DNA from 2 places in the Primorskyibacter flagellatus genome. Region 2 is predicted to be linked to the other one. Evidence: riboswitches for the same ligand, from Rfam matches in the RefSeq annotation. Region 2 holds a riboswitch; the other holds the start of a gene.
The links. Region 2 has a riboswitch for thiamine pyrophosphate ahead of ACN0WV_RS04485 (thiamine ABC transporter substrate-binding protein). Riboswitches for the same ligand answer to the same signal wherever they lie in the genome.
Positions count from the first base shown of each region.

Region 1: it holds a riboswitch for thiamine pyrophosphate, as region 2 does, so the genes downstream of both, ACN0WV_RS06385 (bifunctional hydroxymethylpyrimidine kinase/phosphomethylpyrimidine kinase) here and ACN0WV_RS04485 (thiamine ABC transporter substrate-binding protein) in region 2, are expected to answer to the same signal.

Region 1 covers NZ_JBLWVF010000004.1:9,707-14,449, reverse strand. Annotated here, with positions in the region: gene ACN0WV_RS06410 (HesA/MoeB/ThiF family protein) at 1-463, opposite strand, end outside; gene ACN0WV_RS06405 (thiamine phosphate synthase) at 460-1,056, opposite strand; gene ACN0WV_RS06400 (thiazole synthase) at 1,053-1,823, opposite strand; gene thiS (sulfur carrier protein ThiS) at 1,825-2,019, opposite strand; gene ACN0WV_RS06390 (FAD-dependent oxidoreductase) at 2,003-2,980, opposite strand; gene ACN0WV_RS06385 (bifunctional hydroxymethylpyrimidine kinase/phosphomethylpyrimidine kinase) at 2,977-3,360, opposite strand; TPP riboswitch at 3,406-3,506, opposite strand; gene ACN0WV_RS06380 (hypothetical protein) at 3,921-4,743, shown strand, end outside.
Region 2 covers NZ_JBLWVF010000002.1:262,202-266,944, reverse strand. Annotated here, with positions in the region: gene ACN0WV_RS04495 (thiamine ABC transporter ATP-binding protein) at 1-211, opposite strand, end outside; gene ACN0WV_RS04490 (thiamine/thiamine pyrophosphate ABC transporter permease ThiP) at 198-1,715, opposite strand; gene ACN0WV_RS04485 (thiamine ABC transporter substrate-binding protein) at 1,691-2,674, opposite strand; TPP riboswitch at 2,714-2,813, opposite strand; gene aroC (chorismate synthase) at 2,906-4,030, shown strand; gene ACN0WV_RS04475 (AEC family transporter) at 4,023-4,743, shown strand, end outside.

The sequences.
Region 1 (4,743 bases), on a different contig from region 2:
CCCCGGCATAACCGTCGAGTCCAACCACCGAGGCGCTGGCCAGCGGGCGGTCCGCAGCATGGCAGGCGTCGGACAGGATGTAACTTGCCGCGAAGCTGTCGGCGCAATCGAGCACAAGATCGGTACTGTCGCAGAGCGCGCCGACATTGGCAGGATCAAGCGCGGCCACGACCGCCTCGACCCTGCAATCGGGGTTGAGCGCGGTGATCGCCGCAGCGGCGGCCTTGGACTTTGCGACGCCGATATCAGACTCGCGGAACAACGTCTGGCGATGCAGGTTCGTCGCCTCAACCCGGTCCGGATCCACCAACCGAATGCGGCCTACGCCAGCCCCGCCGAGGTATTGCAGCACCGGGGCAGCAAGCCCGCCCGCGCCGATGACCAGCACATGCGCCCGGCGCAGACGGGCGTGGCCCAAAGGCCCAAGTTCGGGCACTGCGATCTGGCGGGCATAGCGGCTCATCGCGTCGCCTCGATCCAGGCACTAACGCGGGCCTCCGGGTCCTCACTGAGGGTGATATCGGTGACCACTGACACGACATCGGCACCGGCGGCAAAGACGCCCGCTGCCCGCTCGACGCGCATGCCGCCGATGGCGACAAGGGGCAGGTCGCCAATGGCGCGCTTCCATTCGGTGACACGCTCAAGGCCCTGCTGGTGCCATTTCATCTTTTTCAGGATCGTCGGATAGACCGGGCCCAGTGCAACATAGTCAGGCGACATTGACAGGGCGCGGTCAAGTTCGGCGTGGTCGTGGGTGCTGATGCCCAGCCTGAGGCCAGCACGGCGAATGGCCGGAAGATCCGCAGTATCGAGATCTTCCTGCCCGAGATGCACCCACTCGCAGCCTGCGTCGATGGCGATCTGCCAATGGTCGTTGATCACCAGCGACGCGGAATGCGCGCGGCAGAGCGATTTCGCTTGGGTGATGGCGTTCCAAAGGTCGGCCAAGTCCATATCCTTGATACGAAGCTGCACCAGCTTCACGCCCAGCGGAAGCGTGCGGTGCAGCCAGCCGGCGTTGTCAAAGATCGGATAAAAGCGGTGTAGGCTCATGTCAGGAACGCCCTGCCGATGACGGGGGTCGAAGGGGCCGCCATGTCGCGTGGCTCCATCGGGTCGGCCTCGTAGGCGAGCCGCCCGGCCTCGACCGCGCGGGCGAAACCTTCCGCCATCCTCGCCGGGTCGCCCGCTTTGGCGACGGCGGTGTTGAGCAGCACCGCGTCATAGCCCAACTCCATCGCCGTGGCGGCCTGGCTCGGCAGACCGAGGCCCGCATCCACCACCATGGGCACGTCGGGAAACTGGGCGCGCAAGGTGCGCAGGCCATAGATGTTGGTCAGCCCCAGCCCGGTGCCGATGGGTGCGCCCCATGGCATGAGCACCTCGCAACCCGCCTGTAGCAGCCGGTCGGCAAGAACCACGTCCTCGGTGGTATAGGGAAAAACCTTGAAACCCTCATCGGTCAGAATGCGCGCGGCCTCCACCAGTCCGAAGGGGTCGGGCTGAAGGGTATCCGCATGGCCGATCACCTCGAGTTTGATCCAGGGCGTGTCGAACAGCTCGCGGGCCATCTGCGCCGTGGTCACCGCCTCGCGGACCGAATGGCAGCCTGCGGTGTTGGGCAGGAGTGTCACACCGAGGTCGCGGATCAAATCCCAGAATGCCGCGCCGGCGCGATCGCCGCCCGCCTCACGTCGCACAGAGACGGTGGCGATACCGGCACCGGAGCGGCGGAAGGCCTCGGCCAGAACCGCCGGCGACGGGTATTGCGCCGTACCCAGCATCAGACGCGAATTGATCTCGGTACCGTAAAGCAGCATCTCAGCCTCCCTGCCGCGGGGCGACGATCTCGATCCGGTCGCCAGGGGAAAGGGGGGCGTCGCGCGCCGTCGCCGGAACGAAACTTTCGTTGACGGCGGTGGCGACCTTGGCGTCGCGATAGCCCAGTTCGTCCAGCGCACCGGCGAGGGTTTGCGCCTGCACCTCGGTTGCGGTGCCGTTAACCGTGATCTGCATAGTAAAACTCCGGTTTGCTTTGGTCGAAGGCCAGTTCAGTCGCCATCCGTGCAAGCGCAGGCGCGAGCAGAAAACCGTGCCGGAACAGGCCATTGACATGGATCGTCTCGCCGCGCCGGACAAGGCGCGGCAGGTTATCGGGAAAGGCCGGACGTGCATCGGCACCGATCTCGATCAGTTCGGCCTCGCCAAAGGCGGGATGCAGCGCGTAGGCGGCCGAGAGCAGTTCCAGCACAGACCGAACGCGCCGGCGGCGATCGTCGCTTTCGATCTGTGTCGCGCCCAGCATGAAATGACCATCGGCACGGGGCACAACATAAAGCGGAAAGCGCGGGTGGAGCAGACGAACCGGGCGGGTCAGGCGGATGTCGGGCGCACGCAGCACAACCATTTCGCCTTTAACGCCGCGCAGATCGGGAAGCGCGTCACGCGCCGCGTGCCCACGGCAGTCGAAGGTCAGGCCATCGGCACGGCCCGGCTCTGCGATGAAGGTGACACCGTCGCGCTCAAGCCGCGTTCGAAGGTGGCGCAGGGCGGCGCGCGGGTCAAGGTGAGCCTCGGCGGTGACGTGCAGCGCCCGGTCGAAGCGGTCTGAGAGGTCCGGCTCCAGTGCTGCAAGGGCGGAACCGTCAAGCAGGGTGTGGCCCTCAATGCGGCGGGCGAAACGGTCGAGTTCGCGACGGTCGCGATTAAGGGCCACGACGACGGTGCCGCGCTGCGTGACACCCACGCCCTGCCGTTCCCACCAGCGAGCCGCCTGCTGACCCAGCCGAACCACCGGCTCTTCTGCCGTTTCGCCTTCGCAGAATGGCGCAAGCATGCCGCCCGCCCACCATGAACAATGGTGTGGTCCGGGCTGCAACACAGGATCGAAGACAGTGACCGCGCAGCCTCGGGCGACCAGTTCGGTGGCCACGCAGAGCCCTGCGACGCCAGCGCCGATGACGGTGGCCCGCGTCATGGCCAGTATCCGTGAAAATGGTGGACCGGGCCGTGGCCGCCGCCAATAGCCCGGTCATCAGCCGCGCAGATCGCGCCGTGCAGCCAGACCTGCGCACGCCCGGCCGGGCCTTCCAACGGCGCGCCTTTTGCCAGTTCGGCGGTAATGGCCGAGGATAGGCTGCATCCGGTGTCATGGGTATTCCAGGTGGTGACCCTTGACTGCTCCAACGCGATGGTGCCGGAAGCGGCGAGCAGCGCATCGACCGACTTTGCGACCAGCACCGGATCGCGCATCACGGGACCGCTGTAATCAGCGTCCGCTTCGGCAGGGACGGCAACGATCTCGGGCGAGAAAAGCATGCCGATCTTGATGACCTGTGGTGTCATTTCTTCCTCCACCGACGACGGGAGGAGGGAGAAAAGGCGGGCGGAGGTTGCCCCGCAGCCTGCTCGTGCTCCGTTCCCTCCGCCGGTATTGTCCGGATCAGGTTCGATGGGTTGGCTCGCGCCTCTCAGTCCCTCACGGAACACCCCAACGGATTCGCCTATGAGGTAGCAGTCGCCGTGCCGAGGTTCAAGCCGCGCGTGGGTGGACATTTCCCCGGACGCCGGAACGACCGCCTGCGCGGAGGGGCGCGCAACAGCACCGCGCAACTTCATAGAGCCGACGCGAGAAATCTCACCGTCAAGTGTGGCTCCGCGTATTCTCCTGCCCGGCACCCATGACGCAACGCTTTCTGGGATTTGAGACAATCGAGCCCGCAACTAATGGGCAGCCCTTTTAAATTTAAGATATTTTCCTTTTCCCCTGCGAACAGACGGGGCGTAACCAGCCCGACTTTGACAACCTTGGGTCGAAGACGACGTTACGGTCGGCCGGCTGAGTGACGGTAAGGCGCGTTGAACCCGTTCCTGCATCGGCGGGCGACTAGAACAGCAGAATTAGGGGATAGAAAACCATGGATTTCACGAAACCAGACCTCAAGGCCCGCTTTGCACAACTGGGCTTTCTCGTCCGGCACACTTTCACCATTGTCGGGCGAAATCGCGCGTTGTTGGGGCCGCTGATTGTCATGTGGGTCTATGCTGTGGTGATGACCGGCCTGTTCTTCGCCGGGCTTGTTCTTGCTGTTTACGAGAACGGCAACAGCACATGGTTCCTGCTCGGAGGGGCTGTGATGTTAATCTACAAGTTCTTTTTTTACAACCGCGCCGAACTGACGCTCAGCCGCCTGACATATGGCACCGCCACCGGTGGCACGCCCACCCGGCGTGAAGCACGACGCGAAATTACCGGCCTCGGCTCTCAGGTCCGCACCCTTGGCCTGCTGGACATGGCCGCCGTCTGGGTGGCCAGCCGCAAAAACAAGGAAGGCGGCCTGATGGCGATGTTACTGGGCGGCATCGTCGAAGTATGGGATCTGGTAAACCACTTCCTGCTACCGGCTTTCGCGATCGACCGGCTGAGCCTGGGCGACGGGGTTATCAAAATGAAACGATTGAAGGATCATGTGCCCGAAACCCTGGCTGGTGTGTTCGGAATCGACATTATGGGCGGCGTGATCGGCTCGCTGATGAAGCCGCTCTATGTCTTCGGTGGCCTTGCAGGGGTTGCTCTTGGCCTTTTCTTTGGCGGCGGTATGCCGGATGCCTTTTCGGCCGGGGCGCTTTCCGAAATTTCTCGCAACATGCCGCAACTGGGCCCGATCGGTCCGGACACCGTCTTTAACTGGCTGCCGGTCTTTGTTGTAGTCTCTGTCAGTGTCCTGCTGCACACGTTGT
Region 2 (4,743 bases):
GTTTGCCCGGCGCATCGCGGGTGATCTCCTGCCCGTCCCAAAGAATGCGGCCCGAAAGCGGGCTGCGGAATCCGGCAATCGCATCCAGAAGCGTCGATTTCCCTGCGCCCGACGGCCCGATGATGGCAACGGACGCGCCGGAGTGTAGGGTTAGATCCGCTGTCACACGAAACGCCCCTGCCCCGATCACCAGATCTTCAAGAACCAGCATTTGCGCGGCCTCCTCGGTCAAAAATCCAGAACAGCCCAAGGCTGAGCGCCAAGAGCAGGACCGCCGCCGCCGAGGCCTGATCCATCCGGTAGGCACCCATCAGACGGTAGATCTGCAAGGGCAGCGTTGCGCGGTCAGGATCGGCAAACAGCGCGATCACGCCCAGGTCGCCCATCGAAAGCGCCGCGCACAGACCCGCGGAAAACCCCAATGGGCGGCGCATACGCGGCAGATAGACCCAGCGCAGCCACGCAAGCGGGCTTAACCCCAGCGCGCCGCCAAGGCGACTGAAATCCTGCTGCAACGCCTCTGCCTCGGGCCTCAGGATGCGCAGCACGAAAGGCAGCGACAGCAGCGCATTAACCACGCCCGTCACCGGCAGGGCCAGCGAGAACGGATTGACGAATGCGCGCAGGATCAGGAACAATCCGGTGCCCAGCACCAGCGGGGACAGCGCGATGCCCGCAAGGCCCAGCAGCTCTCCGCGCCGTGTGGCCAGCGGGATGGCCCAGAAGATGCACAAAGCCGTGGACCCCAGCGCCACCGCCAGCGAATGCGCCGCTGCCGTCCAGACCGGCTCCGGCAGGCTGAACACGCCCAACGCGCCGCGCGCGGCCACCAATCCAAGCGGCGTCAAAAGAAACAGCGCCACCAGCATCAGCCAAAGCGTATCCAGAAGCCGCAGGCCCGTGCCGCCCGCATCCCAGCGCGGCACGACCCGGTCCATCCCTTCGGCCCCCAGACCCGTGCCTGACAGACGCAGCGCAACCAGACCGGCGACAAGTGCCAGTCCAAGCTGCACCAGCGCAAGCGAGGCCGCATGGGCAAGGTCGAAATCGAACCGCACCGCCTGATAGATCGCCAGTTCCAGCGTCGTCGCACGCGGCCCCCCGCCCAGCGTCAGCGCCACCGCGAAGCTCGACAGGCAGATGACAAAGATCACCGCGAAGGCACCGGGCAGAATCGAGGTCAGCATCGGCCGTTCCAGCACCCGGAAGACATCGCGCGAGGTGAATCCCAGCGTCGCGGCCAGCCGGAAGCGCTCGCCGGGAATCGCCAGCCACCCTTGCAGGATCAGCCGCGTGGCCAGCGGCAGGTTGAAGAAGACATGTGCAAGAACCACGCCGTGCAACCCGTAGATCGAGACTTCGGGCAGCCCAAACGCCTCAAGCACACGGTTCAACACCCCCGCCCGTCCGAAAACGGCCAGCAAGCCAAGAATGGCCACGATCACCGGCAGGATGAACGGGGCACCCAGCAAAGCGATCAGCAAACCGCGACCGGGAAAGGCGCGCCGCGCCAGCGCCCGCGCGACCGGGATCGCGAAGGCCACGCTTAGCGCTGCCGACAGAAGCGCCTGCACCAGCGTGAAACGCAGCGCGGCCCAATCGGCCGGCTCCAGCCCCGTCAGGACGCCTGCGCGCCACGCCACCGCCGCCACTGGCCCGAGCGTCAGCCCGGCAACCAGTGCCCCGGCGATCAGCGCGACAGGGCGCGTCGCCATTCCTCGACCGCTTCTTTCTGCACTGTGGCGGCTTCCGCCTCGTCAAAGAACAGCGTCTTTTCCGGCAGCGGCAGCGTGTCGAACCCTTCGGGCCACTCGGACCTTGGCAAGGCGGCGGGCAGCGACCAGTTGCCGGTCGGGATCATGCGCTGGAACTCTTCGCTGAGGACGTATTCCATGAACTGATCGGCCAGCTCCGGCTGATCGGTGGCCGCGATTTTGCCAACCAGTTCGACCATGAAATAGTGGCCTTCGGGAAAGATCGCGGCGACCTTGCTGTCGTCATCTTCCGCGATGATGTGATAGGCTGGCGAGGTCGTGTAGCTGAGCACCATGTCGGCCTCGCCATCGGTGAACAGGCCGTAGCTTTCCGACCAGCCCTTGGTGACGGTCAGGATCTTCGGCGCAAGCTGCTCCCACACGCTTTCCGCCTTGTCGCCGTAGATCGCCTTGACCCACAGCACCAATGCCAGACCAGAGATCGAGCTGCGCGGATCCTGAATCACGATCTTCAGATCATCCGGCGCGGCAAGAAGCGCCTCGAAACTGTCGGGCGCGGTGTCCACGCGCGTCTTGTCGTAGACAAAGGCCGTCTGGCTGTAGTTGAACGGCAGGAAGGTTTCGTCCGTCCACTCAATTGGCAGCGTCAGGGACGAAAGATCCTGCCCATGCGGTCCGAACAGCCCACTTTCGCGTGCCTTGGCCGTCACGTCGGTGTTCAGCCCGATCACCACATCGGCGCGGGTCTTGTCGCCTTCCAACATGATGCGTGGCAGCAGGTCGCCGGGCTTGTATTGCAGATCACAGCCGCAGAGCGCCTCGAATCCCGCCTCGATCGACGGGCCGGGGCCCCATTCGGATGTGAAGTAATCCGGAGCATAGACCGTCAGCACGGGCGTCTGTGCGCCTGCCGTGCCGGCAATCATCATTCCCGCAGCAAATGTCAGGGCCTTTTTCATCGGCATCCTCCTTATTGCGGCAGATGGGCAAGATAAGGAGCGTGTGTCCGATACCTTCCCTCCGCCGGTGTTAACCGGGTCAGGTTCAACGGGTTCGCGTCATGCATCTCAGCCTTTGCAGGCACCCCGAGGCTCAGCAATTGGTAAGGCTGCGATGCCCCGGTTTCAAGCGAAATCCCTTGAGGGTCCGGCGGCTCTGGCCTAACACCAACGCCCAAAGGAGCCCGTCCCATGAGCATGAATTCGTTTGGCCAACTTTTCCGCGTCACCACCTGGGGCGAAAGCCACGGGCCTGCACTTGGTGCCACGGTGGATGGCTGCCCGCCGGGGGTAAAGGTGGACGAGGCGATGCTTCAACACTGGCTGGACAAGCGCAAACCGGGCCAGAACAAATTCACCACCCAGCGGCAGGAGCCCGATCAGGTACGCATCCTGTCCGGCGTGTTCGAGGGCCAGACAACGGGAACGCCGATCCAGCTGATGATCGAAAACACCGATCAGCGCAGCAAGGATTACGGCGACATCGTCGAAAAGTTCCGCCCAGGTCATGCCGACATCACCTATTGGCAGAAATACGGCATTCGCGACTATCGCGGCGGGGGTCGGTCTTCGGCGCGCGAAACGGCGGCGCGGGTGGCGGCGGGCGGCATTGCGCGCGCCGTTATCGACGCGCTTGCGCCCAGCGTGAAGATCACCGGCTACATGGTGCAGATCGGGCCGCATACGATCACGGGCGAGCGGGACATGTCGCAGATTGACCAGAACCCTTTCTGGGTGCCCTCGGCAGAGACGGCTGAAACATGGGCCGACTATCTGAACGGGTTGCGCAAATCCGGCAATTCCGTGGGCGCGATGATCGAGGTCGTGGCGCAGGGCGTCCCCGCCGGTCTGGGCGCGCCGGTCTATGCCAAGCTGGACACCGATTTGGCCGCCGCAATGATGAGCATCAATGCGGTCAAAGGCGTGGAGATCGGCGAAGGCATGGCTGCCGCGATGCTGACCGGTGAAGAAAATGCCGACGAGATCTTCATGGGCAATGACGGCAAGCCGGTGTTTTCGTCCAACCATGCGGGCGGCATTCTGGGGGGCATATCGACCGGGCAGGATGTCGTGGTGCGCTTCGCGGTCAAGCCGACCTCTTCCATCCTCAAAACCCGCCAGACAATCACCAAATCGGGCGAAGCAGCAGAGATCATCACCAAGGGTCGGCACGATCCATGCGTGGGTATCCGCGCCGTACCGGTGGGCGAGGCGATGATGGCCTGCGTGATCCTCGACCACATCCTGTTACACCGAGGCCAGATCGGCGGCGAAGTCGGCGAGACGCGCGGCAAGGTCGGCCCAACGCTTGGCTGACATCTTTGCGATCACCTTCCCGATCTTTGCGTTGGTGGCACTGGGCTATGGCTGCGTCAGGGCTCGGGTTTTCAAACCGTCGGACATGCGGGTTCTGGGGCAGTATGTCCTGATGATCGCCCTGCCCGCGCTGCTGTTCAACGCCGTGGCGACGCGCAAGATCGCCGAGGTCATCGTGCCGTCATACATCGCGGTTTTCGCGCTTGGCGGGCTGGCGACGATTGCAATTGTCTACATCCTCGTAACGCTGCAAGGCACCGGACCTGCCCGCCGGGCGATTGCCGTGATGGGCTCTGCCTGTCCCAACTCTGCCTATATCGGCTTTCCGATGATGCTGCTGGTTTTTCCGGATCTCGCGGGACTGATCCTGGCGATGAACCTGGTGGTTGAGAATTTCGTGCTGGTCCCGATCAGTTTTGCCTTGCTGGAGCTGTCACGACCGCGCCAGGGCATGTCGCTGTGGTCAAGCGGCTGGCAGACATTGCAATCGGTTCTGAGACGACCGCTCGTCATCGGACTTCTGGCGGGTATGGTTGTCTCGGTGCTGGGGGTTTCCATTCCCCCCGCCCTTAGCCGCGTTTTGGAGATGACGGCAGCCTCTACCAGTGCCATCGCGCTTTTCGTCATTGGCGGAACATTGGCCGGATTGCCGATTGTGGGCAATCGTCTGCTTGCCGGTCAGATCGTCTTTGGCAAGCTGATCCTTCATCCGG